Regions from separate parts of the Pantoea sp. S-LA4 genome, predicted to be linked through region 1. Evidence: riboswitches for the same ligand, from Rfam matches in the RefSeq annotation. Region 1 holds a riboswitch; each other region holds the start of a gene.
The links. A riboswitch is a leader RNA that binds a small molecule or an ion and turns the genes downstream of it on or off. The one in region 1 is predicted to bind thiamine pyrophosphate.
Positions count from the first base shown of each region.

Region 2: linked by a shared signal. The riboswitch ahead of thiB (thiamine ABC transporter substrate binding subunit) and the one ahead of thiC (phosphomethylpyrimidine synthase ThiC) in region 1 are both predicted to bind thiamine pyrophosphate.
Region 3: linked by a shared signal. The riboswitch ahead of thiM (hydroxyethylthiazole kinase) and the one ahead of thiC (phosphomethylpyrimidine synthase ThiC) in region 1 are both predicted to bind thiamine pyrophosphate.

Region 1 covers NZ_JBTLRC010000002.1:4,067,975-4,078,008, reverse strand. Annotated here, with positions in the region: gene hemE (uroporphyrinogen decarboxylase) at 1-497, opposite strand, end outside; gene nudC (NAD(+) diphosphatase) at 538-1,308, opposite strand; gene rsd (sigma D regulator) at 1,398-1,904, shown strand; TPP riboswitch at 2,045-2,145, shown strand; gene thiC (phosphomethylpyrimidine synthase ThiC) at 2,232-4,154, shown strand; gene thiE (thiamine phosphate synthase) at 4,157-4,789, shown strand; gene ACX3P5_RS19915 (aminotransferase-like domain-containing protein) at 4,979-6,448, opposite strand; gene ACX3P5_RS19910 (DUF1127 domain-containing protein) at 6,622-6,801, shown strand; gene rpoC (DNA-directed RNA polymerase subunit beta') at 6,862-10,034, opposite strand, start outside.
Region 2 covers NZ_JBTLRC010000002.1:422,005-432,038, forward strand. Annotated here, with positions in the region: gene ACX3P5_RS02750 (DedA family protein) at 1-22, shown strand, start outside; gene thiQ (thiamine ABC transporter ATP-binding protein ThiQ) at 24-725, opposite strand; gene thiP (thiamine/thiamine pyrophosphate ABC transporter permease ThiP) at 709-2,319, opposite strand; gene thiB (thiamine ABC transporter substrate binding subunit) at 2,295-3,281, opposite strand; TPP riboswitch at 3,327-3,418, opposite strand; gene sgrR (HTH-type transcriptional regulator SgrR) at 3,454-5,115, opposite strand; gene ACX3P5_RS02775 (MFS transporter) at 5,369-6,547, shown strand; gene leuD (3-isopropylmalate dehydratase small subunit) at 6,586-7,191, opposite strand; gene leuC (3-isopropylmalate dehydratase large subunit) at 7,195-8,598, opposite strand; gene leuB (3-isopropylmalate dehydrogenase) at 8,603-9,694, opposite strand; gene leuA (2-isopropylmalate synthase) at 9,697-10,034, opposite strand, start outside.
Region 3 covers NZ_JBTLRC010000002.1:2,398,243-2,408,276, forward strand. Annotated here, with positions in the region: gene thiD (bifunctional hydroxymethylpyrimidine kinase/phosphomethylpyrimidine kinase) at 1-362, opposite strand, end outside; gene thiM (hydroxyethylthiazole kinase) at 349-1,146, opposite strand; TPP riboswitch at 1,181-1,277, opposite strand; gene ACX3P5_RS12080 (ATP-dependent nuclease) at 1,495-2,940, opposite strand; gene ACX3P5_RS12085 (hypothetical protein) at 4,085-4,282, shown strand; gene ACX3P5_RS12090 (AEC family transporter) at 4,380-5,339, shown strand; gene ahpF (alkyl hydroperoxide reductase subunit F) at 5,392-6,960, opposite strand; gene ahpC (alkyl hydroperoxide reductase subunit C) at 7,032-7,595, opposite strand; gene ACX3P5_RS12105 (GNAT family N-acetyltransferase) at 7,833-8,288, shown strand; gene apbC (iron-sulfur cluster carrier protein ApbC) at 8,285-9,397, opposite strand; gene metG (methionine--tRNA ligase) at 9,575-10,034, shown strand, end outside.

The DNA of each region.
Region 1 (10,034 bases):
TTGGTAAACGCCTTACTGCTGCCGCCTTCCACCATGTAGGTCGCCAGCGTCCACGGGCTGCCGGTAAAACCGATCAGCGGCAGGTCACCGTTCAGGCTTTTACGGATGGTACGCACCGCGTTCATCACGTAGCCCAGCTCCATTTCCGGATCGGGCACCGGCAAGCGCTCGACATCAGCCCGACAGGTAATCGGATTCGAGAAGCGTGGACCTTCGCCGGTTTCGAAATAGAGGCCCAGCCCCATCGCATCCGGGATGGTCAGGATGTCACTGAAGAGGATGGCCGCATCCAGCGGATAACGGCGCAGCGGCTGCAGCGTTACCTCACAGGCCAGCTCGGCATTTTTACACAGCGACATAAAATCACCGGCTTCGGCGCGCGTCGCTTTGTATTCCGGCAAATAGCGTCCGGCCTGGCGCATCATCCACACCGGCGTCACATCAACTGGCTGACGCAACAGGGCACGCAAATAACGGTCGTTCTTCAGTTCACTCATCTTATTACTCTCTCAATTTCAGGCGTGTAGTGTAGCACTTTCACGCTCCGGCGCGGCACAGGGCGACGGTATCTTCAATCAGGCGACGCGCCACGGTGCCCGGTGGCGGCAGCAAAGGTAAGGCATCAAAACGGAACCAGGCGGCATCTAACAGCTCTTTGCCGTCATGTTGCAGATCGCCGCTGTCATACTCCGCCATAAAGGCCGTCATCAGCGACTGCGGGAAGGGCCACGGCTGAGAGGTGACATAGCGCACGTTTTTAACGCGGATGTTGCTCTCTTCCATCACTTCCCGCGCCACCGCCTGCTCCAGCGTCTCGCCCACTTCGACGAAACCGGCCAGCACGGTATAGACCTTATTGCGGTGGCGGGCATGATTAGCCAGCAGGATCTGGTCGCCACGGCGGATCGCTACGATGATGCAGGGCGCAATCTGCGGATAATATCGCTCGCGACAATGGCTGCACAGGCAGGCAAATTCATGTTTACTGTGGTGCATTTCGTGGCCGCAGTAGCCGCACCAGCGATGCGAACGGTAGAACTCCGCCAGCTGCACGCCGCGACCTGCCAGCTGAAACAGCCCGACATCCAGATCGATCAGTTGCCGCACCGAGAACATGCTTTCTGAACGCGGCTCGCAAATCAGCCAGACGTTTTCCCCCTGCCACTCGCCAATCAGTCGGGCTTTCGTGCCAGTCAGACCGAAATTTTCGGCGCTTCCGTGGGGTAAATCACCTTGTGGCAACCAAAGTTTCTGCTCGTGGCTGACAATCCACCATCCAGCGTCTACGCTTGAGATTTCGCATTGCATTTATTTCGTCATCCTTAGCGTCAACTCGCACGCTGAAGTCCTGATGTTAAGTGTGTAGATAAACAACTATAACTCACATGGAGTTAGATATGCTTAACCAGTTAGACGTCCTGGCCGAACGCGTAGGTGGCAGTAACGAACTGGTCGATTCGTGGCTGGAAGCCCGTCGCCAGCTGTTAGTGACCTATTACCATCTGGTCGGCCTGAAACCGAAAAAAGAAGCTCTGACCCGCCTCGATGAGCAGGCGCTGGATAACTTCTGTCATGGCCTGGTCGATTATCTCTCCGCCGGTCACTTTAGTATTTATGAACGCATCATCAGCGAGATGAGCGGTGACAGCCCGATGATCGCAGCGGCCCAGGTTTACCCGCCGCTGGAAGCCAACACCGAGCGCCTGATGCAACTGTACGATGGCCATTTGCAGCAGGCGATCGATGACGATAACTGCATGACGTTCCAGCAGGCGTTGTCTGAAGTTGGTGAAGTGCTGGAAGCGCGCTTCACGCTGGAAGATAAGCTGATCCAGCTGGCATGGGACAACCATCTGGCCCCCCCGCCGGTAGCCAATGACAGCCAGATGGCTCGTCCGGCGTAACCTTAATCACCGGTAAAGGGGTTGTGATTCTGTTACAGCCCTTTTATGCTGAAAGGGTTCTGGCGGCTCAGGCCTGATGAACCTTTTTTCTGTTTAAAAGTTATCGTTTTAAGCCGGTGCCTATCGGCGCAGCGTAAAACGTCTTCTTGTCGGAGTGCCCAATTGGGCTGAGACCGTTAATTCGGGATCCGCGGAACCTGATCAGGTTAGAACCTGCGAAGGGAACAAGAGTAAATATTGCCAGTACGCCAGTGTTTTGCGCTGCCCGTGCTGTTACTCCTGCCGAACTCCGGACAAGCATCATTCCCACTCAACTGGAAGATTGCTATGTCTGACTCAAAAATGACCCGTCGTGAACAGCGTGCCCAGGCCCAGGAATTTATCGATTCACTGCAAGGCGGCAACGCGTTCCCCCGTTCTGAACGTATCTGGATCACCGGCAGCCGGGAGGATATTCGCGTGCCAATGCGCGAAATCAGGCTCAGCCCGACCCACATCGGTGGCAGCCAGGATCAGCCGCGCTATGAGCCGAATGATGCGGTGCCGGTCTATGATACCGCCGGCCCCTATGGCGATCCCGCCGCGCAGATCGATCTGCATCGCGGACTGACGAAACTGCGTGCCGGCTGGATCGAAGAACGTCATGACAGCCAGCCACTGCCGCAGCGCAGTTCAGGCTATACCCAGCAGCGTCTGGCGGATGAAAGCCTCGATCATCTGCGTTTTAACGCGCTGCCTGTGCCGCGCCGCGCCCTTACCGGCCGTTGCGTCACACAGATGCATTATGCGCGTCAGGGCATCGTTACGCCGGAAATGGAGTTTATCGCCCTGCGAGAGAATATGGGCCGTGAGCGAATCCGCGACCAGATTTTGCTGCAACAGCATCCCGGCCATAGTTTTGGCGCGCAACTGCCGGATAACATCACGCCCGAATTTGTCCGTCAGGAAGTGGCCGCGGGTCGGGCCATTATCCCCGCCAACATTAACCATCCTGAATCGGAACCGATGATTATCGGCCGTCACTTTCTGGTCAAGGTAAATGCCAACATCGGCAATTCAGCGGTCAGCTCATCGATTGAGGAGGAGGTCGAAAAGCTGGTCTGGTCAACGCGCTGGGGTGCCGATACGGTAATGGATCTCTCTACCGGCCGGAATATTCATGAAACGCGCGAGTGGATTTTGCGAAACAGCCCGGTGCCGATCGGCACAGTGCCGATTTATCAGGCGCTGGAGAAAGTGAACGGCGTGGCCGAAGCGCTTAACTGGGCGGTGTTCCGCGATACGCTGCTTGAACAGGCGGAACAAGGGGTTGATTACTTCACCATCCATGCTGGCGTGCTGCTGCGCTATGTGCCGATGACGGCAAAACGGTTGACCGGTATTGTCTCGCGCGGCGGATCGATCATGGCGAAATGGTGCCTGTCGCATCATCAGGAGAGCTTTCTCTATCAGCATTTCCGCGAAATCTGTGAAATCTGTGCCGCCTACGATGTCTCACTGTCGCTGGGTGATGGTTTACGTCCAGGCTCGATTCAGGATGCGAATGACGAAGCGCAATTTGCCGAACTGCGTACGCTGGGAGAGCTGACAAAGATCGCCTGGGAATATGATGTGCAGGTGATGATTGAAGGCCCCGGCCACGTCCCGATGCATATGATCCGCCGCAACATGACGGAGCAGCTCGACCATTGCCATGAAGCGCCCTTCTATACGCTTGGGCCGCTCACTACTGACATTGCGCCCGGCTATGACCACATTACATCAGGTATCGGTGCCGCCATGATTGGCTGGTTTGGCTGCGCCATGCTCTGTTATGTCACCCCCAAAGAGCATCTTGGGCTGCCAAATAAAGAGGATGTGAAGCAGGGATTGATCACCTACAAGATTGCCGCTCATGCCGCCGATCTCGCCAAAGGCCATCCGGGTGCGCAGATCCGCGATAACGCGATGTCAAAAGCGCGCTTTGAATTTCGCTGGGAAGATCAGTTTAATCTGGCGCTCGATCCCCATACCGCGCGCGCCATGCATGATGAAACCCTGCCGCAGGAGTCAGGCAAGGTGGCGCATTTCTGTTCAATGTGCGGCCCAAAGTTCTGCTCAATGAAAATATCGCAGGAGGTGCGGGATTTTGCCGCACGCCAGCAAGCCAGCGCTGAGCCGATTGAGGTGGGTATGGCTCAGATGTCTGAACAATTTCGCCGCCGCGGTGGTGAGCTTTACCACCCCGCCGATGCCATGAAGGAGGAGTAACAATGACTGCATTTCCTGCTACCGCGCCGCGCCTTGGGCTTTATCCGGTAGTCGATAGCGTTGACTGGATCGAACGCCTGCTGGACGCGGGCGTCCGTACTCTGCAACTGCGCATCAAAGACCAGCCGGACGAGGCCGCCGAAGCCGCTGTCGCCCAGGCGATTGCGCTGGGCAAACGCTACGATGCGCGCCTGTTTATCAATGACTACTGGCGGCTGGCGATTAAACATCACGCCTACGGTGTGCATCTGGGCCAGGAAGATCTGGAGGTGGCAGACCTGGCGCAGATCCGCCAGGCCGGACTACGGCTCGGTATTTCTACCCATGATGATGCCGAACTGGATCGTGCCCTGGCTATTCAGCCCTCTTATATCGCGCTGGGCCACATTTTCCCGACCCGGACCAAAGAGATGCCCTCGGCACCACAGGGACTGGCGGAACTGCAGCGACATCTGGCGCGACTGTCAGACATTCCCACCGTGGCGATTGGCGGTATCTCTGTGGATCGCGCGCCAGCGGTGCTGGCGACGGGCGTCGGCAGTATTGCGGTGGTCAGCGCCATTACTCAGGCAGATGACTGGCGTGAGGCGACCCGTATTCTGCTGGCACTGGCCGAACCGGGGCCGTTTGCATGAGTATGACTGAGTAACCTGCCGCAAAAATAATCAACGTACTGTAACGACAGCGAAAAAGCAGGAAGGCCGCGCGCAGCGATTCATTCAGTTGCTGGCGCGGCATCGGCCTACGGCTTACGGTAACGGTCGTCAGGTGATCGTTATCTGACCAGGGCCAGTTCCCTCCCTCTTTCTGGCCCTGCTTCTTCCTTATTTAGCCACCAGCAGATCGGACGCTAAGGCAATGGGGAGATCATCATGCTGGCAGGCGCGCATCGCCCGCTCAACGGCGGCTCCCACTTTTGCCAGCGCCTGTTCAGTGTGATCATTGATCGGCAAGCCATAATTTAAGCGCAGGCAGTTACGGTATTTACCCGAGGCAGAAAACAGCGAGCCTACGGCAATCTGGATTTTAGATTCATGCAACTCGCGATTGAGCCGCACCGCATCAAAGGGTTCGGGCAACTCAATCCACATCAGAAAACCGCCCTGAGGTCGGGAAACACATATACCGCAGGGGAAGTAGTGCCGTACCCAGCAACTGAAAATTTCATAATTGCGATGGTAGATTTGCCGCATCCGCCGCAGATGAGGTTGATAATGGCCCTGACGAATAAACTCGGACACCGCATGTTGCGGCTGCGTGGCGGTAGAACCGGTAACGATGTACTTCATATGCAGAACGCGGTCCCGGTAGCGGCCCGGTGCTACCCAGCCAACCCGTAAACCGGGCGCCAGGGTTTTAGAAAAGGAGCTGCAGAGCAGAACCCGGCCATCCAGATCCAGCGCTTTAATGGTCGGCGGACGCGGATATTCCCAGGCAAGTTCACCATAGACGTCATCTTCAATTACTGCGGCGTCAAAACGTTGTGTCAGCGTCAGCAGCGCGCGTTTGCGCGGTTCCGGCATGATGAAACCCAGCGGGTTATTACAGTTCGGCACCACGACCACTGCTTTAATGGGCCACTGATCAAAGGCCAGTTCCAGCGCTTCCAGACTGATGCCGGTGACCGCATCGGTGGGGATTTCAATGGCGCGGATGCCAAAGCCGCGCAGCGTCTGCATGATGCCGTGAAAAGAGGGTGACTCCACCGCAATGATATCGCCGGGCTCGCAGACCGCGCGTACCGCCACCGATAACGCTTCATGACAGCCGGTGGTAATCACGATGTCATCCGCAGTGAGCTGACAGCCGCTGTCGATCGCCAGACGTGCCACCTGTTGCCGCAGTTCCAGCACGCCATACAGGTTGTCATAGTTGAGTAACGCCATTTCCTGCTTCTGGGCCTGGCGGCTGAATGCCTTCCACAGCGGTTTAATCGTCGGCTGGGTCAGATCCGGCATGCCACTGCCCAGCTGAAGCACATCGTTGTCCAGACGACTGTTGATCAACTCCAGTACCGCATCCCATTGGGTCACTTCAACCGGACGCTGCGCAGGCCGAGTCAGTGCCGGTATCGGCGGTGTCGCTTTCCGCGACGCGACGAAATAACCTGAACGCGACTGGGGCGTGATCATCTGCTTCTCTTCCAGCAGGTGATACGCCTGCTGGACCGTGCTGATACTGACGCCATGCTCGGCGCTAAGGCTGCGTACCGAAGGGAGACGCTCACCGCTGCGGTACAGGCCCTGTTCAATACTCTGTGCCAGCAGCGTTGCCAGATGTTCATAGCGGGTCATCGTATCCTCTCTCTTCGTTTAGCAAAGTCTTAACCAGTACAGTTAGCCACTATTATTACCATTCAGATCGGTTTCCCAGCAATCTGTATGTTAAATAAAGGTGAATTTTGCATCTGTATCATACAGCGCATTCCCAACAAAATGGTCTCAGGCAATTCAATGAGGACCGGACAATGGGATATGATGAAAATCGCGCGGGAAAACCGTTTACAGGCACCCCTTATACGCTGGTGCGTTATCTGTGGCGCAGCTTTAAACGCTGGCAGTGCCGGCGTGAAACCCGCCTCATTCTGTCGAAGCTCAGCGACGGGCAGCTGAAAGATATCGGCCTCGGTCGCGATGACTGGAAATAGCTGTACTGAAGCCAAAAAAAAACCCTGCCGAGGCAGGGTTTTTTATTTCACCAGCGACAATTACTCGTCGTTGTTACCGCCAAGACCGGCGTTCAGCAACTCGGCCAGGCTGGCTGAGGCTTCATCCGCAGTGACCTGCGGTGCAACCGGCACTTCGCCTGCCGCTTTGCGGCGCATACGATCCTGATGGTAAGCGTAACCGGTACCGGCCGGGATCAAACGACCCACGATTACGTTCTCTTTCAGGCCGCGCAGTTCGTCGCGCTTGCCTGCTACTGCAGCTTCGGTCAGGACACGAGTGGTCTCCTGGAACGATGCGGCAGAGATGAACGATTCGGTTGCCAGTGACGCTTTGGTGATACCCAGCAGGTCACGCATGAAGGTAGCGCCAACTTTTCCGTTCGCTTCCAGATCGCGGTTAGCAATCTTGATGCGAGAGAATTCAGCCTGCTCACCTTCGAGGAAGTCTGCACTTCCTGCGCTCATGATGGTTGCTTTACGCAGCATCTGACGAACGATGACTTCGATGTGCTTATCGTTAATCTTAACGCCTTGCAGACGGTAAACTTCCTGCACTTCGTTAGTGATATAACGGGTCACCGCATGCACGCCGCGCAAGCGCAGGATGTCATGTGGAGATTCCGGGCCATCGGAAACCACGTCACCGCGCTCAACACGTTCACCTTCGAACACGTTCAGCTGACGCCATTTCGGAATCATCTCTTCGTACGGCTCGCTACCATCCAGCGGTGTAATCACCAGACGACGCTTACCTTTGGTCTCTTTACCGAACGAGATAATACCGCTGATCTCGGCCAGAATTGCTGGCTCTTTCGGACGACGCGCTTCGAACAGGTCGGCAACGCGTGGCAGACCACCGGTAATATCTTTGGTACCGCCAGATTCCTGCGGAACACGCGACAGGGTGTCACCTGCGCTGATCTTAACGCCATCTTCCAGCTGAACAATCGCTTTACCTGGCAGGAAGTACTGAGCCGGCATATCGGTGCCCGGGATCAGAACGTCGTTGCCGTTGGCATCAACGATTTTCAGTGCAGGACGCAGATCTTTACCGCCCGCAGTACGCTCGGCGCTGTCCAGAACCACCAGCGAGGAGAGACCGGTTAAGTCATCTGTCTGACGGGTGATCGTCTGGCCATCAATCATGTCGGTGAAGCGAATGAAACCGCCCACTTCGGTGATAACCGGCATGGTGTGCGGATCCCAGTTTGCGACAGTTTCGCCCGCTGCAACCTGCTCACCATCACCTTTCGCCATGGTGGCACCGTAAGGAACTTTATAGCTCTCTTTGGTACGACCAAATTCGTCGATCATTTTCAGTTCAACGTTACGCGAGGTGATCACCAGCTTGCCAGCCGAGTTGGTTACCGACTTGGCATTGGTCAGCTTGATGGTACCTTTGTTCTTCACCTGAATGCTGGATTCAGCAGCCGCACGAGATGCCGCACCACCGATGTGGAACGTACGCATCGTCAGCTGTGTACCTGGCTCACCGATGGACTGTGCTGCGATAACACCGATCGCTTCACCTTTGTTGATGATGTGACCACGTGCCAGGTCGCGACCGTAGCAGTGTGCACAAACACCAAAGTCGGTTTCACAACCTACTACCGAACGGACTTTCAGGCTGTCGACTGAGTTCAGTTCCAGCACGTCACACCAGTGCTCATCGAGCAGGGTGTTACGTGGAACCAGAATGTCAGCGGTGCCAGGCTTCAGTACGTCTTCAGCAGTTACACGACCCAGTACACGTTCACGCAGTGGCTCTTTAACGTCGCCACCTTCGATGACCGGAGTCATCATGATGCCTTCGTGCGTACCACAATCGTCTTCGGTAACGACCAGATCCTGAGCAACGTCAACCAGACGACGCGTCAGATAACCGGAGTTCGCAGTTTTCAGTGCGGTATCCGCCAGACCTTTACGTGCACCGTGGGTTGAGATGAAGTACTGAAGTACGTTCAACCCTTCACGGAAGTTTGCCGTGATAGGTGTTTCGATGATGGAGCCATCTGGCTTCGCCATCAGACCACGCATACCGGCCAGCTGACGAATCTGTGCAGCAGAACCACGCGCACCGGAGTCAGCCATCATAAAGATGCTGTTGAAGGAAACCTGTTTCTCTTCTTCGCCATGACGGTTGATCACGGTTTCGGTTGAGAGGTTTTCCATCATCGCTTTAGCAACACGTTCGTTTGCCGCAGCCCAGATATCGATGACTTTGTTGTAACGTTCGCCGGCGGTAACCAGACCTGACTGGAACTGTTCCTGAATCTCAGCCACTTCGGCTTCCGCTTCAGAGATGATTTCCACTTTCTTGGCCGGGATAACCATGTCGTCGATGCCGACTGACGCGCCTGAACGGGCAGCGTAAGCAAAACCGGTGTACATGGTCTGGTCAGCAAAGATAACGGTCGGCTTCAGGCCCAAAATGCGGTAACAGGTGTTCAGCATTTTGGAGATCGCTTTTTTACCCAGCGCCTGGTTGACGATGGAGTACGGCAGACCTTGCGGTACGATCATCCACAGAATCGCACGACCAATGGTGGTGTCGATAATGCTGGTTTTCGGAACGAATTCGTCCTGCTCGTTTTTGCTGTATTCAGTGATACGAACTTTAACGCGGGCATGCAGCTCAGCCAGGCCAGCGCGATAAACACGCTCAGCTTCTTTCGGGCCGGTCAGCACCATGCCTTCGCCGCGGGCGTTCACTTTGTCGCGGGTCATGTAGTACAGACCCAGAACAACGTCCTGTGAAGGAACGATGATTGGCTCGCCGTTCGCTGGAGACAGAATGTTGTTGGTCGACATCATCAGCGCACGCGCTTCCAGCTGGGCTTCCAGCGTCAGCGGTACGTGAACAGCCATCTGGTCACCATCGAAGTCGGCGTTATAAGCCGCACAAACCAGCGGGTGCAGCTGGATCGCTTTACCTTCGATCAGAACCGGTTCAAACGCCTGAATACCCAGACGGTGCAGCGTAGGCGCACGGTTCAGCAGAACCGGGTGCTCACGGATCACTTCGTCGAGGATATCCCAGACAACCGCTTCTTCGCGCTCAACCATTTTCTTCGCGGCTTTGATGGTGGTGGCGAGGCCACGCAGTTCCAGCTTGCCGTAAATGAACGGTTTGAACAGTTCGAGTGCCATTTTCTTCGGCAGACCGCACTGATGCAGGCGCAGGTATGGACCCACGGTGATAACCGAACGAC
Region 2 (10,034 bases), 3.6 Mb from region 1:
GTGGCAGGTCTTCTTCGAGTAATTCAGCGGCGCGGGATGCCCAGCACCTCGGCTTCCCGCGTCTCGCCCGACAGCAACTGTCGGGTCGCGCCATCCCAGTAAACCCGACCATCGACAATCACTACGCTGCGCGGCGCGATCTGCTGCGCATCTTCCAGACTGTGCGACACCATCAGCAGCGTGATGCTGCGCGCTTCACACACCGAGCGCACCAGCTGCAGCATTTCGCTGCGCAGCGCCGGGTCGAGCGCCGAAAACGGCTCATCCAGCAGCAGCACTGGCCGGTCACGCAGCAGGCAGCGCGCCAGCGCCACGCGCTGACGTTGTCCACCCGACAGCTCGCCCGGCAGCCGCGCCAGCAGATCGCCCAGCCCCACCTGTTCGGCCAGCGCAGCCAGCTGCTGACGCTGATCGGCGTTCAGTTTCAATCCCGGATGCAATCCCAGCGCCATGTTCTGCTGCACGCTGAGGTGCGGAAACAGGTTGTTCTCCTGAAACAGCATCGAAACCGGCCGCCTGGCCGGTACGCTGTGGCTGTGGTCCTGACCATCAATCAGCAGCGTGCCCTGACGAATCGGCAGAAATCCGGCGATCAGACTGAGCAACGTGCTTTTTCCCGCCCCGCTTGGGCCGAGGATCGCCAGACGCTCGCCGCGCCCGGCGTGCAGGCTGAAGCGCATCGGCAGATGCTGATAAAGGTAGGTAAGGTTATTCAGAGTCAGCATGGCGGCCCGGTAATTTTTCCATCAGGGTGAACAGCAACAAACAGAGTAACAGCAGCAGCAGGGCGGTCACTGCGCCATCGGCACCGCGATAGGCACCGATCTGTTGATAAAGGTAGAACGGCAGCGTGCGGAAGTCGGCGTTACCAAACAGCGCCACGACACCAAAATCACCAATCGACAGCACGCAGGCAAACGCCAGCGCCTGCGCCAGCGGACGCTTCAGCGCCCGCAGTTCAATCAGTCGCAGCCGGTTCCAGCCGTGGATATCCAGTGATTCGCAGAGTCTGCCGTAGCGCCCGGCGACGTCACGCATCGGGTTTTCCAGCACTTTCAGCGCATAGGGAATGGCGATCAGCGCATTGGTGAAGATCACCAGCCCATCCGCCGAGTCCGGCAGGCCGACGGTGGCGTTAAACAGCAAAAAGAAACCGGTCGCCAGCACGATCCCGGGCATGGCCAGAATCAGCATACCGCTGGTGTCGATCAGCTGCGCCGCGACCGGATGCTGGCGCAGTCGCAACTCGCGACTGCTCCACAGCAGCATCAGCGTCAGTGTGACACAGAGCAGACCGGCACCCAGCGCAATACGCAACGAGGTCAGCGTCGCCTGCCACAGTGCTGGCTGGGCCAGCGCGCCGCGCAACCCGCCGTGCAAACCATCCACCACCACTGCCGCCAGCGGCGGCAACAGCAGCAGTAACGCCAGCACAATCAGCAGGCCATCGGTCAGCTGCGCCAGGCGCGAATCCTGCGGATCGCGCCAGCCGTGCAGCTGGCTGGTGCCGACGGGAATCGCCTTGCTGAAACGCTGGCTAAGCAGCACCAGCGTCAGACAGCAGCCGAGCTGGATCAGCGCCAGCAGGGCGGCCCGTCCGGGATCGTAGTCGTAACTGAGCGCCTGGAAGATCGCCAGTTCAATGGTGGTGGCCTGCGGCCCGCCGCCCAGCGAAAGCACGGTGGCGAAGCTGGCGAAGCAGAGCATAAAGATCAGCGCGCCGGTCGGCAGCAGCTGACGACGCAGCCACGGCCACTCCAGCAAGCGAAAGTGGTGCCAGCCGCGCAGATCAAGCTGCGCCGCCAGCTGGCGCTGTTCCGCCGGAATACTTTCCAGCGCCTGCAGCATCAGGCGCGTCGCCAGCGGCAGGTTAAAAAAGACGTGTGCCAGCAAAATGCCCTGCAACCCATAGGGCGAGAAGCGATAATCGATGCCGATCAGCTGACAAATCTGCGCCAGCCAGCCGACGCGACCATAGACCGTCAGCAAGCCGAACACCGCCACCAGCACCGGCAGCACCAGCGTCATGGCGCACAGGCGCAGCAATAACTGGCGGCCGGGAAAGCGGCGTCGATAAAGGGCGCGGGCCAGCGGCAGGGCGGGCAGCAGCGACAGCAGGGCAGAGAGCAGCGCCTGACCAAAGGAGAAGGCGATAACGTGATGCAGATACGCGTCCTGCAGCACGCTGCGCCAGTCGGTGACCGGCGCGGCATTCCACAGTGAGCCAAAGGCGAACAGCGCCACGCTGATTAACAGCAGCGTGGCGAGCGAACCAGGAATCAGCCAGCGCGGCATCAGCGGCTGACGGCGCGTTGCCACTGGCTAATCCAGCCTGAACGCTGGCTGGCAACCTCTTCCGGCGAGTATTGCAGCGCGGTGGCGGGCACCTTCAGTGTCGAAAATCCGGCCGGCAGGGTGGTGTTGATCACCGGATACATCCAGTTGCCGGTCGGGATGGTGTTCTGGAACGCAGGCGACACCATAAATTGCATGAACTGCTGCGCCAGTTTCGGCTGTTTGCTGCTGGCTAACTGTGCGGCGACCTCAACCTGCAGATAGTGACCTTCGGCAAACGGCGCGGCGGCGTAGTTCTCTTTTTTCTCTTCGATGAGGTGGTAGGCCGGCGAGGTGGTATAGCTCAGCACCAGATCGCCTTCCCCTTTTAGAAACAGGCCGTAGGCTTCACTCCAGCCCTTGGTGACGGTCACGGTTTTCTGCGCCAGCTTTTGCCACGCCTGCGGTGCCTGATCGCCATAGACTTTTTGCATCCACAGCAGCAGACCTAATCCCGGCGTACTGGTGCGCGGATCTTCGTAGATCACCCGCCATTTTTCCGGGCTCTCTACCAGCTCTTTCAGGCTTTTCGGCGGATTTTTCAGGCGGGTTTTGTCATAGACGAAGGCGAAATAGCCGTAGTCAAACGGGATAAAGGTGCTGTCGTGCCAGCCGCCCGGTAGCGTTAGTTGCGCGGTATCGACCTGACTGGCGGCGAACAGGCCGGTTTTTTGCGCCGCCTGCAGCAGGTTGTTATCCAGTCCCAGTACCACATCGGCTTTGCTGTTTTTGCCTTCCATCCGCACGCGATTCAGCAGCGATACGCCATCTTCCAGCGTGACAAATTTCAGTTCGCAGTCGCACTGCGCTTCAAAGGCTTTTTTAATCGCCGGGCCTGGGCCCCAGTCAGCGGAGAAGGAGTCGTAGGTGTAGACCGTGAGCACCGGTTTAGCCGCCAGGACCGGCGTGGAGAGTAACAGCAGCAGTGGCAGAACTTTGTTTAACACTTTGCGCTCCTTCGGGAGAATAGGGGATGAGTCGCAAAGGATCTGAGCAGCAGGTCTCTCAAATCCCTACGTCGGTATTAACCGAATCAGGTTCGACGGGTCTTTCTCAGCCGCACGCGGCACCCCGTTGAGAACGTCACATTCTAGTCATTTCAGCCGTAGCGCGAAAGCGTTACAGCGCGGGCGGCGCAAACCAGGCCGATTTAAAATCGAACCAGCCCAGCGTATTCATCCGTACGCCGCGCATACTGCGCTGACCTTCCAGCAGCAGCCAGTGATGAAACAGTGGATGCAGCCCGGCGTCTTCCACTAACCGCTTACTCCATTCCGCCAGCGGCAGCGCCTTTTCGCGCCAGCGGGCGGCATCAGCCTGCCAGTCAATCGGCAGGCAGTGATGCAGCAGCGGGATCTCATACAGCTGCGCAAACAGTGAATAATTCAGCGGCAGGGTAAAGTTCACGCTGCCGAGCCAGATGTCACTTTCCGCTTCACCCTGATACCAGCTTTCGTAGCTGATCTCGCGGGTCTCCAGCGTGACGCCGTGCTGCGCCAGCAGCGGACGCAATGCATTGGCGATCCCTTCGTGCTCGACGTGCTGGCTATACCAGGTCAGCGTCAGATGGGTCAGGCCGGGCGGCTTTTCTACCGGCGTCAGATCGCGCCGGTGATGCCAGCGCGGCAGCAGGCCATAGGCTGGAAACCAGTAGCGCTGATAACCCACGCCAGCATGATTGAGCAGGGCGATAGGGTTAAACAGATAGCTGACCCAGCGCCGTATCGCCTCGTCGCGGCCCTTCTCTGAGCGCTGATCGAACAGCAAATAGTAGCAACCCTCTTCGAGGCGGCTCTCTTCCTGCACCTCATCTGCGCCGTCGCCCTGCAGACGTACGCCCGCATAGACCAGTTCGTCGCTGATATCCGGCAAGACCCAGATAGAGACGTCATCAATCAGGGCGCGAAAGCCGAAGTAATCATCAAAGGCTTCAATCTTCAGCTGGCTTTCCTGATTGCGGATCACGCTGTACGGGCCGGTGCCAATCGGCTGGCGGGCAAAGTCGCGCAGCGTCGGCCACTCGCGCGGCAGGATCATGGCGCTGACGCTGGCCAGCAACCAGGGTAACCAGTCGTCGGGCTGGTTTAAGGTGATATCCAGCGTCCAGGGCGCGGGCGAGTCGATCTGCTGAATGTGGGAAAACAGCGGCTGCTGGCGCTGACGTTCCAGCGAATCGATCACGTCGGCCATCTCCAGCTCGCGACCATGATGAAAGCGAATCGCCGGACGCAGAAAGAAGCGCCAGTGTAGCGGGGAGGTTTGCTGCCAGTGGTGGGCGATATCAGCCTCGATTTCCCCGTTTTCCTCATTTATGCGCGTCAGGCCGTTGAAAATCTGGCGGGCAATATGGGTTTCGGAGCGGCGCAGGGCGGAGCCGGGTTGAAGATTAAGCAGCGGACGGTAGTAAAGCACCCGCAGAATGTGTTTGCCCTGGCGGAAGCTGCGGCCAAGGTGGGCGCCAATCATCTGCCTGACCTGATTTTTATCGCCGACCAGCTGCACCAGCTGATCGATGCGATCCTGCTCCAGCAGATCCTCCGCCCGCTGCTGCTGTAGCGCCAGGCCGGTGTAGCAAAAAGTGAGCTGCGAGCGCTTACCGCGTCCGGCCTCAGCCTGCCAGATCAACCAGCCGGCAGCCTGCATCCGGTTGAGTAAATTACGCATATGACGACGCGAGCAGTGCAGCAGGTCAGCCAGTTCACTGAGGGTGATCTCCTGCGTCTGACCCTGACAGCTTTGCCACAGGCGAATAAACTGCTGCTTCAGACGAGATGAGGACATAAAAGAGGAACTCCTGCTGAAAAGCGCTCTGTTTTTCTTGCCCTATTTTAAGGGCAAACTTTCCCTTATGGGAAGAGCGGGAGGCATTCAGCAATGAATGGCGTTCGACCCTCATGCCGCTGTTCAGCGGGATGCTTTTCTGAGTAGGGTGCATTTACACCGCCAGCAGATGATCTCTGCTGGCTTTTTTCATGCTGCACGGTATCGTCTACCCTTCTTCTCTTCCCCTGTTCATCCTGTAAGGGATTTCGGTATGAAATCGCTGTTAACGCGGCAGCGCCGCATCAATCCGGTCTATCTCGCTTTTATGGTCGCCTCGTTCATGCTGGGCGTGGCCGGTGCGCTGCAGGCACCGACGCTCAGCCTGTTTTTAACCCGCGAGGTGCAGGCTCGCCCATTCTGGGTCGGGCTGTTTTTCACCATCAACGCGGTGGCCGGTATCGTGGTGAGTATGCTGGTGGCGAAGCGATCGGACAGCGTCGGCGATCGCCGTAACATCATTCTGTTCTGCTGCCTGATGGCGCTGGTCAATGCGCTGCTGTTTGCTTTTACCCGCCATTATCTGACGCTGATTACCCTTGGGGTGCTACTGTCGGCGCTGGCCAGCGTGTCGATGCCGCAACTGTTCGCGCTGGCGCGTGAATATGCCGATCAGTCGGCGCGGGAAGCGGTGATGTTCAGTTCAGTGATGCGTGCGCAGCTGTCGCTGGCGTGGGTAATCGGACCGCCGCTGTCATTCGCGCTGGCGCTGAACTACGGCTTCGTAACGCTGTTTATGGTGGCGGCAGCACTGTTTCTGATCTGCATTCTGCTGGTGTGGTTTACTCTGCCGTCGGTACCGCGTGCCACACCACTGCTGCAAAGCGGCGGCCTGCCGCTGAGCGGCTGGCGCGACCGGGATGTGCGTTTACTGTTCATCGCCTCGGTGACCATGTGGACCTGCAATACCATGTATATCATCGATATGCCGCTCTACATCAGTACCACGCTGGGATTGCCGGAAAAGCTGGCCGGCCTGCTGATGGGCACCGCCGCCGGGCTGGAGATCCCGGTGATGCTGCTGGCCGGACATTACGCCCGTAAAGTGGGCAAACGGCGGCTGATGTTGCTGGCCGTGGCGGCCGGTGTGCTGTTCTACCTCGGGCTGGTGCTGTTTAATTCGCGTACCTCTTTGATGGTGCTGCAGCTGTTTAATGCGGTCTTTGTCGGGATTATCGCCGGGATCGGCATGTTGTGGTTTCAGGATTTAATGCCGGGGCGGCCAGGTGCGGCGACAACGATGTTCACTAACTCCATTTCAACCGGCATGATTCTGGCGGGAGTGATTCAGGGAACCCTGAGTGAGCGGCTGGGACATGAGGCGGTTTACTGGCTGGCGTTTGGGCTGGCGATAGTGGCTTTGGTGATGTCGGCGCGGGTGCGCGACGTATAAAGAAGCAGGGCGACGTCAGCGTCGCCCTGTCATGATGATCAGCGCAGGTAGGCTGGTTGATTCTGCTCATACTGCGAGATTGACGCTTCATGCTGCAGCGTCAGGCCGATGCTGTCGAGGCCGTTGATCATGCAGTGACGGCGGAAGCTGTCGAGCTCAAACGGATAGACTTTATCTCCCGCAGTGACCGTCTGGGCTTCCAGATCGACCGTAAAGCGAATGCCGGGCTGGGCCGCCACCAGTTTAAACATCTCATCCACTTCCTGTTCGCTTAATTTCACCGGCAGCAGCTGGTTATTGAAGCTGTTGCCGTAAAAAATGTCAGCGAAGCTCGGCGCAATCACCACGTGAAAACCGAAATCGGTCAGCGCCCACGGCGCATGCTCACGAGAAGAGCCGCAGCCGAAGTTTTCGCGCGCCAGCAGAATGCTGGTGCCTTTGAACTCCGGCTTGTTGAGTACAAAACCGGGTGTCGGCACCGTACCGGCATCATCTTCAAAGCGCCAGTCGTGGAACAGATGCTGGCCGAAACCGGTACGGGTCACTTTCTGTAAAAACTGCTTAGGAATGATGGCGTCAGTATCAACGTTAGCCGCATCCAGTGGCGCAACAATGCCGGTGTGTTGGGTAAATTTATTCGCCATGACTCAGGCTCCTGTCAGTTGACGGATGTCAGCAAAATGGCCGGTGACGGCAGCTGCCGCAGCCATTGCCGGGCTGACCAGATGCGTCCGGCCACCGCGGCCCTGACGACCTTCAAAATTGCGGTTGCTGGTTGAGGCGCAGCGCTCGCCCGGATTCAGGCGGTCGTTGTTCATCGCCAGACACATTGAGCAACCTGGCAGACGCCATTCAAAACCCGCTTCCAGGAAGATTTTATCCAGACCTTCCGCTTCGGCCTGGGCTTTGACCGGGCCGGAACCCGGCACCACCATGGCGATCACGCCTGGCGCAACTTTACGACCTTTGGCGATGGCGGCCGCGGCACGCAGATCTTCAATGCGTGAGTTGGTGCAGGAGCCGATAAAGACTTTATCAATCGCCACATCGGTCAGCTTAATGCCCGGCTGCAGATTCATGTAGGCCAGCGCTTTCTCCGCTGAAGCACGCTCGACCGGATCGGCGAACGAGGCGGGATTCGGGATCACCTGATCGACGGCAATCACCTGACCCGGATTGGTACCCCAGGTAACCTGAGGAGCGATCTCTTCTGCGTGCAGAGTGACGACTGCATCAAATTTCGCGCCTTCATCGGACTTCAGCGTGCGCCAGTACGCGACAGCCTGTTCCCATTTCTCATCTTTCGGCGAGAACTGACGGCCCTTCAGGTAGTTGAAGGTAGTGTCATCCGGCGCAACCAGACCCGCTTTGGCACCCATCTCAATCGCCATATTACACAGGGTCATGCGGCCTTCCATACTCAGCGCTTCAATCGCCGGACCGCAGAACTCCACCACATGACCGGTGCCGCCCGCGCTGCCGGTTTTACCGATGATGGCCAGCACGATATCTTTGGCGGTAATGCCGGTTGCGGCTTCGCCCAGCACTTCAATTTTCATGGTTTTCGCCCGACCTTGTTTCAGCGTCTGGGTCGCGAACACATGTTCCACTTCTGAGGTGCCGATACCAAAGGCCAGCGAGCCAAAGGCGCCGTGCGTGGCGGTGTGTGAGTCGCCGCAGACGATGGTCATGCCCGGCAGCGTCATACCCTGCTCAGGACCGATAACGTGGACGATGCCCTGGAACGGGTGGTTCAGGTCATAGAGCTGGACGCCAAACTCGGCGCAGTTTTTCATCAGCTCCTGCATCTGAATACGGGCCATCTCACCTGAGGCGTTAATGTCTTTGGTCTGGGTAGAGACGTTGTGATCCATGGTGGCGAAGGTCTTTTCGGGCTGACGGACTTTACGCCCGTGCGCGCGCAGACCGTCGAACGCCTGAGGTGACGTCACTTCATGGATCAGGTGGCGATCGATGTAGAGTAACGGCGTTTCGTTCGGCGCTTCGTGGACGACATGTGCATCAAATAACTTCTGGTATAACGTTTTCATTATTTTATTTTTCCTCGGCGATAAAGCGGGCGATGATGCTGCCCATCTCATCTGTGCTGATCGCTGGGCCGTCACCGGCTAAATCTTTGGTGCGGTAGCCCTCTTCCAGCGCCCGGCTGATGGCGCGCTCAATGCTGTCGGCGGCGTCATCGGCATTCAGGCTGTAACGTAACAGCAGCGCCAGTGACAGGATCTGCGCCACCGGGTTAGCGATGTTCTGACCGGCGATATCAGGCGCAGAGCCGCCCGCCGGTTCAAACAGACCAAAACCTTCTTCGTTCAGGCTGGCGGAAGGCAGCATGCCCATTGAGCCGGTGATCATGGCGCACTCATCAGAGAGAATGTCACCGAACAGGTTAGAGCAGAGCAGTACATCAAACTGCGACGGGTCTTTGATCAACTGCATGGTGGCATTGTCGATGTACATGTGGCTCAGCTCGACATCCGGATACTCTTTAGCGATCTCATTGACGATCTCACGCCACATCACTGAGGTCTGCAGCACGTTGGCTTTGTCGATGGAGGTCACTTTATGACGACGCTTGCGCGCTGACTCAAAGGCGATGCGGGCGATGCGTTCAATTTCGAAACGGTGGTAAACCTCGGTATCAAAGGCCCGCTCGTGCGGACCGCTGCCTTCACGGCCTTTCGGCTGGCCGAAGTAGATGCCGCCGGTCAGTTCGCGCACGCACAGAATGTCGAAACCTTTAGCTGCGATGTCGCTGCGCAGCGGACAAAAGGCTTCCAGCCCGCTGTAGAGCGCTGCCGGACGCAGGTTACTGAACAGACGGAAATGTTTACGCAACGGCAGCAGCGCACCACGCTCAGGCTGCGAGGCGGGCGGCAGGTGTTCCCACTTAGGTCCGCCAACCGAACCGAACAGAATGGCGTCCGCCTGCTCACAGCCAGCAACGGTGGCTGGCGGTAACGGTTCGCCATGCTGGTCGATGGCGATGCCGCCGACGGCGTATTCGCTGGTGGTGATGCGCATGTCGAAGCGCTGACGAATCGCGTCTAACACTTTCATTGCCTGCGCCATCACTTCAGGGCCGATACCGTCACCCGGTAACACTGCGATATGGGAAGAACTGGACATAGTTATACCGTTTCCTTCTGATCTTTAAATTTGCGCTGCAATTCTTGCTCAACCTGTCTGGCGCGCCAGATGTTGTTCAGGGCGTTCACCATCGCTTTGGCGGAGGATTCGACGATATCGGTCGCCAGACCGACGCCGTGGAACTTACGGCCGTTGTAGCTCACAACGATATCCACCTGACCCAGCGCATTTTCGCCGTGGCCTTTGGCGGTCAGTTTGTAGTTCACCAGCTCTGCATCCAGCTGGGTGATGCGATTGATCGCCTGGTAGACGGCATCCACCGGGCCATTGCCGGTTGCGGCATCCGATTTATTCTCGTCGCCACAGCCCAGATTGACCG
Region 3 (10,034 bases), 1.7 Mb from region 1:
GCATCCGGCGAGAGCAGCGCATCGCCGCTTTTCGCCACCATCACCGTATCCAGTACCACAAAGGGAATTTCAGCGCGCTTCAGCCGTGCCGCGACCCGTTCTACTATCGCGGTTTCCGATAACATGCCGATTTTCGCGCTGTCGATACGCACATCATCCAGCACTGAATCGAGCTGAGCGGCGACAAAGTCAGGATCGATGCGGTAGACCGACTGGACGCCTCGGGTATTCTGCGCCACCAGCGCGGTGATCACGCTGGTGCCATAAGCGCCTAGCGCCGAAAAGGTTTTCAGATCGGCCTGAATCCCCGCTCCGCCGCTGGGATCGGTACCGGCGATGGTCAGGGCATTAATGCGCTTCATGGTTCACCTCCAGCGTCCAGAGCGCATCAAGAAACGCCGTGGCAAAACTGCCGGGACCGGTCGAGCCTGCCGCTGCCTGCTCACCGGCGCGTGCCATCACCTGACAGGCCGTCGCCACGTTGAGCAGCCGGTCACCGGTCAGACTGCTAAAGGCCGCCACCACCGCCGACAACGCGCAGCCGGTGCCGACCACCCGCGTCATCAGCGGGCTGCCGCCGTGAATGGCAAAAGTCCGCAGACCGTCGGTAGCGTAGTCCACTTCGCCGGTCACGATCACCAGCGTCTGATAGTCACGGGCCAGTTGCCGGGCCGCCTCCAGCGCCACATCCGCCTGATGCAGGCTGTCTACTCCGCGTCCGCCGCCGGCCTGCTGCGCCAGCGTCAGAATCTCTGAGGCATTCCCCCGGATCACCGCCGGTTGCTGGCTCAGCAGCTGCTGACAGAAAGTCGTGCGCAGCGTCAGTGCTCCAACGGCCACCGGATCCAGCGTCCAGGGCGTGCCGGCCTGACGGGCAGCCGTGATCGCCGCCTGCATCGCCTGCTGGCGCTCAGCGGTCAGCGTCCCGACATTAATTGACAAGGCATCGGCAAAACCGCTGAACTGCGCGGCCTCCTCTGCATCAATCACCATCGCTGGCGAAGCGTTAAGCGCCAGCAGCACATTGGCGGTAAAGTTTTGAACCACGTCATTGGTCATGCAGTGCACCAGTGGTGACTGGCGACGGAAGCGGTGCAGAATGGGCGCGAATTGCGCAGCAGAAAGGTGTTGAGATTGATGATTCATCATAGCTCCCAACCGGCGAACAAGAAGGCGAATGCGGTCAGGCATCAGACTTCCCTACGCTGGCATTATCCAGTTCAGGTTCAACGGGTATTTCTCAGCCTTCACGTGGAAGGGCACCCCGAGTCATATAGAATAAAATCAAAAACTTTTGATTAGCATTTCATTTATTCATGTTCTGGATAATGCCAGTGGGAAGCCAAAGTCTCAACCCTAAAAAATGCGCTGTGTCCCAACTTGTATCCCTGGATGCGTCCCAAAATATAAATTCTAGAGACAAAAAAAACCCTCCCGGATGATGCCAGTCATTTAAAACTGATTGACATAAAACCAAATTGCTCGCATTTGAATTTACAAAAACCCAATCATTTGCTGAATCGAATTTAATAATTCTTGTTGTGTGTAACGATGAGATTGCATTGTAATATTTTCTGGATGGTGTATATGATTACGGATGAATGTTTGCAACGAAGTATCCACAGGAGATTGCGCAACACTTTTAACCTCCTTAACCCATATTTTATCAAGCGCAATCCCGTTCGAACTTAACCATTGTTCCATTGCTCTTTCACTGGGGCAGGATTTTTTCTCTTGCAAATAACCATATAATTCATTATGCAATTCAACAGTTGCTAGATTGTATGCTTTAAAGTTAATCTCACCCCAAGATGGAGACCAAGGAAACCATGGGGACGTATCAGCTCTTTCCACAATATTTTTGTTATTCTCTTTTTTGAAAACAAACAGGCCAACATTTTTAAGATAAGGAGAAGACAAAATAAAAGGAGAATGCGTTGTAACAAAGACCTGTCTACTTTTAGATATAAGCATCAAAGCCTCTAAAAGTTTTTGTTGGCCTGATGGATGAAGACAAATTTCGGGTTCGTCAATGAAAAGATAAAATGGCTTGCTTATACCTGCACCATGAGCATTACATGTTATCTCAGCGTAAACCTGAAGTAATGATAAGGCCAGCGCCCTTTGCATACCATGCCCCTTTTCTCCCATAGGGACATTTACCCCATCATCAATCATGATAGAAATAGTTTTGAAGAAATTCTCTACTTGCAACTCTTCAAAAATGAAAGAAATATTTGCCATACCAAATTGAGAGGAAAAAACATCCTTAACCTGATTTTCAACTAAAGATATTTTCTGCCTCAATTCTGATTCAGGATGATTGAATACGAGATGATACTGTTCCGAAAACGCTCTATACTCGTCTGTTGCAATATGGCCCAATGCTATCTCTTTTAAAAGAGAACCACATATAGTTGTAGACCCAAATTTTGCTTCATTGCTTGGATTTGTATCAGCCCAAATGAAATTATTATCATAAAATTTCTTAAAAGGCGCATCTATGCCGCTTGGATTAACAAACTCATCTCCGTTCCAAAATAATATTTTCTTCTCACCAACCTCGCTACATCTCTTGACTCTAAAATAACTCACACCCTCACTTTCATAAATATGCGAAGAGAATGCTGCAACTTTATTTGTTTGTACATGAGCAGCAATTACTTCTGATAAATTACCAGTAAAAGTTAACTCAGCTGAAAGTTTTTCAGGAATATCGTCCGGAATTGACTTGCTTATAATATCTTCGATGTTTTTTTTAGTGCCATCTTTAATAAAATCTATAACTTCAAAAACGGTGGATTTCCCAGCATTATTTTCACCAACAAAAACATTAAGCCCACTACCTTCAGTTTCACCATCGGGAATATTAAATTCCAATTTATTATTTTCCCCATGAAATCCTTTAAAGTTCTCAACCTTCAGTTTTTTTATAAACATCATCAATCCTTTATGTTAGCTGTGTATAAAACAATAGCTTTACTTAGCACACCATATTTTCACCTAATTTATATCACCCAAATTTCACTAAAACTATGACATTTACCAAACAATTAGCTTTTACAACACAATCTATCAATGACGTAACAAACATTTTTCATAGGAAAATATGAAAGCATCTCCATATGATCCTTGTGACGTTTTTTTTCATATTCAAGCACATACTACAAGTGCGCCAAGGTAACCAGCCAGTCTGATTGAAATGATGGTGTTCCGTAAATTGTGAACTAATTGCCTATGTACATAACCGTCAAGCTGCTGGATACCAAGCTGATAGCGTAAATCAGCTAAGACTACGCCTATCTTGGACATGTTTTTCCGGACACAAGCGAGAATATTGTTTCCACTGTCGATGAAAAAAACCGCGAAATCCCATCTCGATAAGTTTAGAATAGATCACCACTTGTTGTTTAGTATTCTCTGTTTTCCCTGCCCGCTTTCTCCGCTCGGTAGATAGTGCCGCTGCTATCCTCGTTATATTTGATCTGTGACTTATTTAGCCTGGCAGTGTGGCTATCGGCCCCTAACGTCTTACAGAAAACTAATTATCGGACAGACGAAAACGGACGTTCTAAAAACCGTTACGTTTGATGGTACGACGTATGGTTGTATGTTTCATTTATTGCGCATTGATATGGTACGGCTTAACAAAACAGGAAAAACACATAACACATTGATTTAAATTATAATAGTAACAATAAAAACGCTGGCATTATCCAGTTCAGGTTCAACGGGTATTTCTCAGTCTTCACCAGCAAGGACACCCGAGTCACGTTACAGCCTGCAACATAAAGAGCCGTCGCAGCGAAAACCAGTCACCCCTGCGCGATCAATCCTCGCGCCGGTAACACTTCGTATGATCCCGATCAATTCCTGTGACGGCAAAAACAGGCTTAATGCTGCGGGCTATAAATATACCTCTTTTGAGGTAGGTAATATTAGCGCCCTGCGGGGATGTTATTTCCATTGATAAGCTGCATCACGCCATAATAATTAGCCTGCGCACAGCATCGCAAAAAAAACACTTATTTTCATGGAGTTGAACGACTCCGGAAGCGGAACTTCATACTATTCAGGATGTATGATGCGATTGTCAGCGCTTATTCCTCACCGCCATCGATGGCAGGACATTAATATCGAACGTCATGGTGCCACTGCGCCAAATGGCAGACACTATCTTTCCACGTATATTTCCGCCCGCTGTTCGGGCTGCGGCGAAATGATTCATCGTGTCTATTATCGCGATATCAGCGATCGGCAGGCGCGCCGCTGGCTGGGCTAAAAAGCAGACAGATCGAGATTTATCGCCACGGCAGGTTACCTGTTGGTTAACAATTTGTTAGGCTGATAATTATTAGCTGCCTGAAATGAACCGCCGTATGCCTCTTCTGCTCAATAGCCTCAGTCATCAAATTTATCTGTCTGCACCGCTGTTTATCCTGATCCTGCTCGGTTACGGACTGACCCGGCTGGGTAAATGGCCCGCCAGCATCAGCGAAGGGATGAACCGCTTCGTGTTCAACGTCGCGCTGCCCTGCATGCTGTTTGGCGTGATGAGCCATTTCCACCAGAGTCCGCCGGTTGACGCGCGGCTGCTGCTGGCCTTCTTTGGCAGTTGCCTGCTGGTATTTATTGTCGGCCGGATCGTGGCGAAACGACTGTTTAAGCTGGATGGCGTGGCAGGCTCGGTCTTTGCGCTGGGCGGCATCTTTTCGAATAACGTGATGCTGGGCATTCCGGTGGCTACCGTGCTGCTGGGGCCGGCTTCCCTGCCCTCAGTGGCGCTGGTGCTGGTATTTAACAGCCTGATCCTCTGGACGCTGCTGACGGTATCGGTGGAATGGGCGAAACAGGGCAGCTTTTCAATGCAGGGGCTGGGACGCACGGCGATCGGCGTGCTGAAGAATCCGCTGATTATCGGCATTCTCAGCGGCACCGCCTGGAGTTTTCTGCAGCGCCCGTTGCCGCTGCTGGCCGCTGAGCCGCTACGAATGCTGGGATCGATCGCTGCGCCGCTGTCACTGGTCACGCTGGGCATGAGTCTGGCCCATTACCGGGTGCGTGAAGGCCTGAAAGAGAGCTATACCCTCTGCCTGCTCAAGCTGGTGCTGCAACCGATGACGGTATGGGCGATCGCCTGGCTGACCGGCCTGCCGCCGCTGGAGAGTAAAGTAGTGGTGCTGTTGGGATCGATGGCGGTCGGGGTGAATGTCTACCTGATGTCACAGAAATTCAACGTGATAACCGGCCCGGCTGCCGCCAGCATGTTGTTTTCAACCCTGTTTGCTGCGGTGACGACGCCGTTGTGGATGATGCTGATGACGCTGGCGGGATACTAAAAAAAAGCCCCTCAACATCTGTCGAGGGGCTGTTGCGTGGCTATCGCAAAACTTATTCAGCCACTTTGGTGCGAATCAGGTAATCAAAGGCGCTCAGCGAGGCTTTTGCACCTTCGCCGCTGGCGATAATGATCTGTTTGTACGGCACCGTGGTGCAGTCACCGGCCGCGAAAACGCCTTTCAGGCTGGTTTCGCACTTGGCATCAATGATGATTTCACCCATTTTGTTACGCTCAACGGCGCCTTCCAGCCACGGGGTGTTAGGCAGCAGACCGATCTGCACGAAAATACCGGACAGCGGCAGTTCGTGAGTGGTCTGGCTGGTACGGTCGATATACTGCAGACCGGTCACCTTGCTACCGTCGCCTTTCACTTCGGTGGTCTGGGCATTCAGGATCACATCAACGTTTTTCAGGCTGCGCAGTTTATCCTGCAACACCTTGTCAGCACGCATCTCACCGGCAAATTCCAGCAGCGTGACGTGTTCAACGATGCCAGCCAGGTCAATCGCCGCTTCAACGCCGGAGTTACCGCCGCCGATCACTGCGGTACGTTTGCCTTTAAACAGCGGGCCGTCACAGTGCGGACAGTAGGTAACGCCTTTGGTGCGATACTCTTCTTCGCCCGGCACACCCATGTTACGCCAGCGTGCGCCGGTCGCCAGGATAATGCTGCGTGATTTCAGTACTGCGCCGGAGGCAGTTTCAACCGCGTGCAGGCCGCCCGCAGCCGCCGCCGGAATCAGTTTGATGGCGCTCTGGCTCTCAATCACATCGACATTGTAATCATCGACGTGTGCGCGCAGTGAACCAGCCAGTTTGGCCCCTTCGGTTTTCGGCACAGAAATGTAGTTTTCGATATCCACAGTGTCCAGCACCTGGCCGCCGAAACGTTCGCCCATCAGACCGGTACGAATGCCTTTACGGGCAGAATAGATTGCTGCTGCTGCGCCCGCCGGTCCGCTACCAATGATCAGAACGTCATAGGCGTCACGCTTGTTCAGCTCTTCAGCGGCACGTTTGTCGGCGTTGGTGTCCACTTTGCTGACGATTTCTGCCAGGCTCATGCGGCCCTGACCAAACTCTTTACCGTTAAGGTAAACCGCCGGCACGCCCATCACGTTGCGTTCCTGAATTTCATTCTGGAACAGGCCACCGTCAATCGCGGTGTGGCTGATGCGTGGGTTCAGCACCGCCATCAGGTTCAGCGCCTGTACCACATCAGGGCAGTTGTGGCATGAGAGCGAATAATAGGTTTCGAAATGGAAATCGCCATCCAGCGCGGCAACCTGATCCAGCAGGCTCTGCGCTTCTTTCGATGGGTGCCCACCGGTCTGCAACAGCGCCAGCACCAGTGAGGTAAATTCGTGACCCAGTGGCGAACCGGCAAAACGCGGGCCGTTGTTCGAACCTGGGTTAGTGATTAAAAACGACGGTTTACGGACCTGACGATCGTTCTCTTCGCGGAAGCTGACCTTATCAGACAAGCCTGCGATGTCGACCAACAGTTCACGGATCTCGGTTGATTTGGCACCCTCATCCAGAGTGGCAATCAACTCAACAGGTTTGGTTAATTTCTCAAGGTAAGCCTTGAGCTGAGTTTTCAAATTTGTGTCGAGCATAGTGATATCCTGGTCAAAAAATCGGGTGCCGTGGCACCCGATGAGAGAAAGATCGAAAGGCCGAAGCGGGATTAGATTTTGCCAACCAGGTCCAGAGATGGAGCCAGTGTTGCATCACCTTCTTTCCATTTCGCCGGGCACACTTCGCCTGGGTGAGAGGCGACGTACTGTGCCGCTTTCACTTTACGCAGCAGGTCAGAGGCGTCACGGCCAATGCCTTCCGCAGTGATTTCGATCGCCTGGATGATACCTTCCGGGTCAACGATGAAGGTACCACGGTCAGCCAGGCCTTCTGCTTCGCGCATGATTTCGAAGTTACGGGTCAGCGCGCCAGTCGGGTCGCCGATCATCGCGTACTGAATCTTCGCAATGGTGTCTGAAGAACCGTGCCAGGCTTTGTGGGTAAAGTGGGTGTCGGTTGAAACGGAGTAGATATCTACGCCCAGTTTCTGGAACTCTTCGTAATGATCGGCTACGTCACCCAGTTCGGTCGGGCAAACGAAGGTAAAGTCAGCCGGGTAGAAGAAGAACACACTCCATTTACCTTCAACGTCTTTCTCGGTTACGTCGATGAACTCGCCGTTTTTGAATGCTGCGTTTTTAAACGGCTTGATTTTGGTATTGATAATAGACATCTGATGGCCTCCGTTGAATTATGTGATGTACGTTACAGAATTTCCGGGCCAACATCTAATATGCAGTCGTTATCAATCAAATAAACGAAAGCTATCAAACGCGGAAAGCGTGATGCTCTCTGGCCCGCGAGGCAGTGTACAGCGAATGGCGCGACAATTAACCCGCTTTATCTTTTCCAAATCTTTTCCGCCAATCGCTGCTAGCTTTGTAAGACCGGAGATAAAGGGAGCTGACTTGTGGAGATTCGTCCGTTTACTGAAGCCGATCGACCTTTTTTGCGTACGCTGTTTCTGGCATCGCGTCGGCATAACTGGCACTGGCTGGATGGCAGCGACTGGCAGCTGGAAGACTTTGATAGCGTGATCCTCGGTGAAACCGTACTGGTGGCCGAGAGCGACGGTCAGCGGGTCGGCTTTGCCGGCCTGCTGGAGAATGACAATTTCCTGCATAGCCTCTATGTCGCGCCTGACTGGCAGGGCCGCGGTGCCGGCAGCGCGTTGCTGGAAGCGGTTCAGGCGCGCTTCACCTCGACCGGCGCGCTGAAGTGTCTGTCGATGAATAAAGCAGCTCAGGCGTTTTACCTGAAACATGGCTGGAAAATGATTTCACAGGGCGAAGGGGAACAGGGAGGCTATGTGCTGATGCACTACCCGCTGGCGTCTGAATACACCAGCGGGTCGGGCCGGGCTTAGAGCGCGCGGAACGCGATATCGCCAGGGATCACCTCGCCCTGCCAGTAAAGCTGGGCGGCAACCCGTCCGGCAAGCTGGCGGTAGAGCGCGGTAAATTCACTCTCCGGCCGGCGAATCACCGTCGGCTGGCCTTCATCCAGATCTTCTCGCAGGTTAATGTGCAGCGGCAACTGGGCCAGTAGCTGAGTCTGGTAATCAGCCACCAGTTTTTGTGCCCCACCGGTACCGAAGATCGGTTCGTGGAAGCCGCACTGGCTGCAGATGTGCAGGCTCATGTTCTCTACCACGCCCAGCACCGGCACGCTGACTTTCTCAAACATCACGATGCCTTTGCGGGCGTCGATCAGCGCGATGTCCTGCGGCGTGGTGACCACCAGCGCGCCGGTGACCGGGACATTCTGCGCCAGCGTCAGCTGGATATCGCCGGTGCCGGGCGGCATATCCAGCACCAGATAATCGAGCTCCGGCCACAGGGTTTCGTTGAGCAGCTGCATCAGCGCTTTGCTGGCCATCGGGCCGCGCCACACCATCGCGTTATCGTCCGTTACCAGATAGCCGATTGAGTTAGTGGCCAGCCCGTGCGCCATAATCGGTGCCATATGGGTCCCATCGGGCGAGGTGGGCCGCTCGTGTTCGGTGCCGAGCATATTCGGCACCGACGGGCCATAAATATCGGCGTCGAGGATGCCGACGCGCGCGCCTTCGGCGGCCAGCGCCAGCGCCATATTGACAGCGGTGCTGGATTTGCCCACGCCGCCTTTGCCGGAGCTGACGGCAATAATATTTTTCACGCCGTTAACGCCCGGCTGATTTTTCACCCGCTTCAGGGTGGCGATATCGTGGCTTAAACGCCAGTCAATGGCGCGCGTGCCGGTCAGGCGCAGCAGCTCCGCGCTGGTTTCAGCTTTCAGTTCTTCAAAGGCGCTGGCCCAGGCAAACGGCATAATCAGTTCGATATGCAGTTTGCCGTCGAGCTGCGCCACATGATGTAACGCTTTCAGCGCGGTGAGATTCTGTTGAAGCGTCGGATGCTCAAAGCCTCTCAGCACGCCAACCACGATGGCGCGCAGGGCTTCAGGCGTATGCGGTTCCCGGGATTGTGCTGTCATCCCCCACTCCTTTTTTCTGCTGTTCTTACGCTGTGCTTCAGCGATGTATTGTCAATGATATCAGATGGCCAGGGTTTCGCGGCGACTGGCGGTGGCGAATCCCTTGTGTTTACGCCAGCGGAGCCTTCGGTTACCATCTAAGCCCGTTTTTTCAATCAACAGAAAGCTACGCAAACTATGACTCAAGTCGCTAAAAAAATTCTGGTAACCTGCGCGCTGCCTTACGCGAACGGATCAATCCATCTCGGCCACATGCTCGAGCATATTCAGGCAGACATTTGGGTGCGTTACCAGCGAATGCGTGGCAATCAGGTTTACTTCATCTGCGCCGATGACGCGCACGGCACGCCGATCATGCTGAAAGCGCAGCAGCTTGGCATCGCGCCGGAGCAGATGATTGCTGAAATGAAACAGGAGCACGAGGCGGATTTTGCCGGTTTCAACGTCAGCTATGACAACTATCACTCAACGCACGGTGACGAGAACCGCCAGCTCTCGGCGCTGATTTACGGCCGCCTGAAAGAGAACGGTTTCATTAAGAACCGCACCATTTCTCAGCTCTACGATCCGGAAAAAGGGATGTTCCTGCCGGACCGTTTTGTTAAAGGCACCTGCCCGAAATGTAAATCTGCCGATC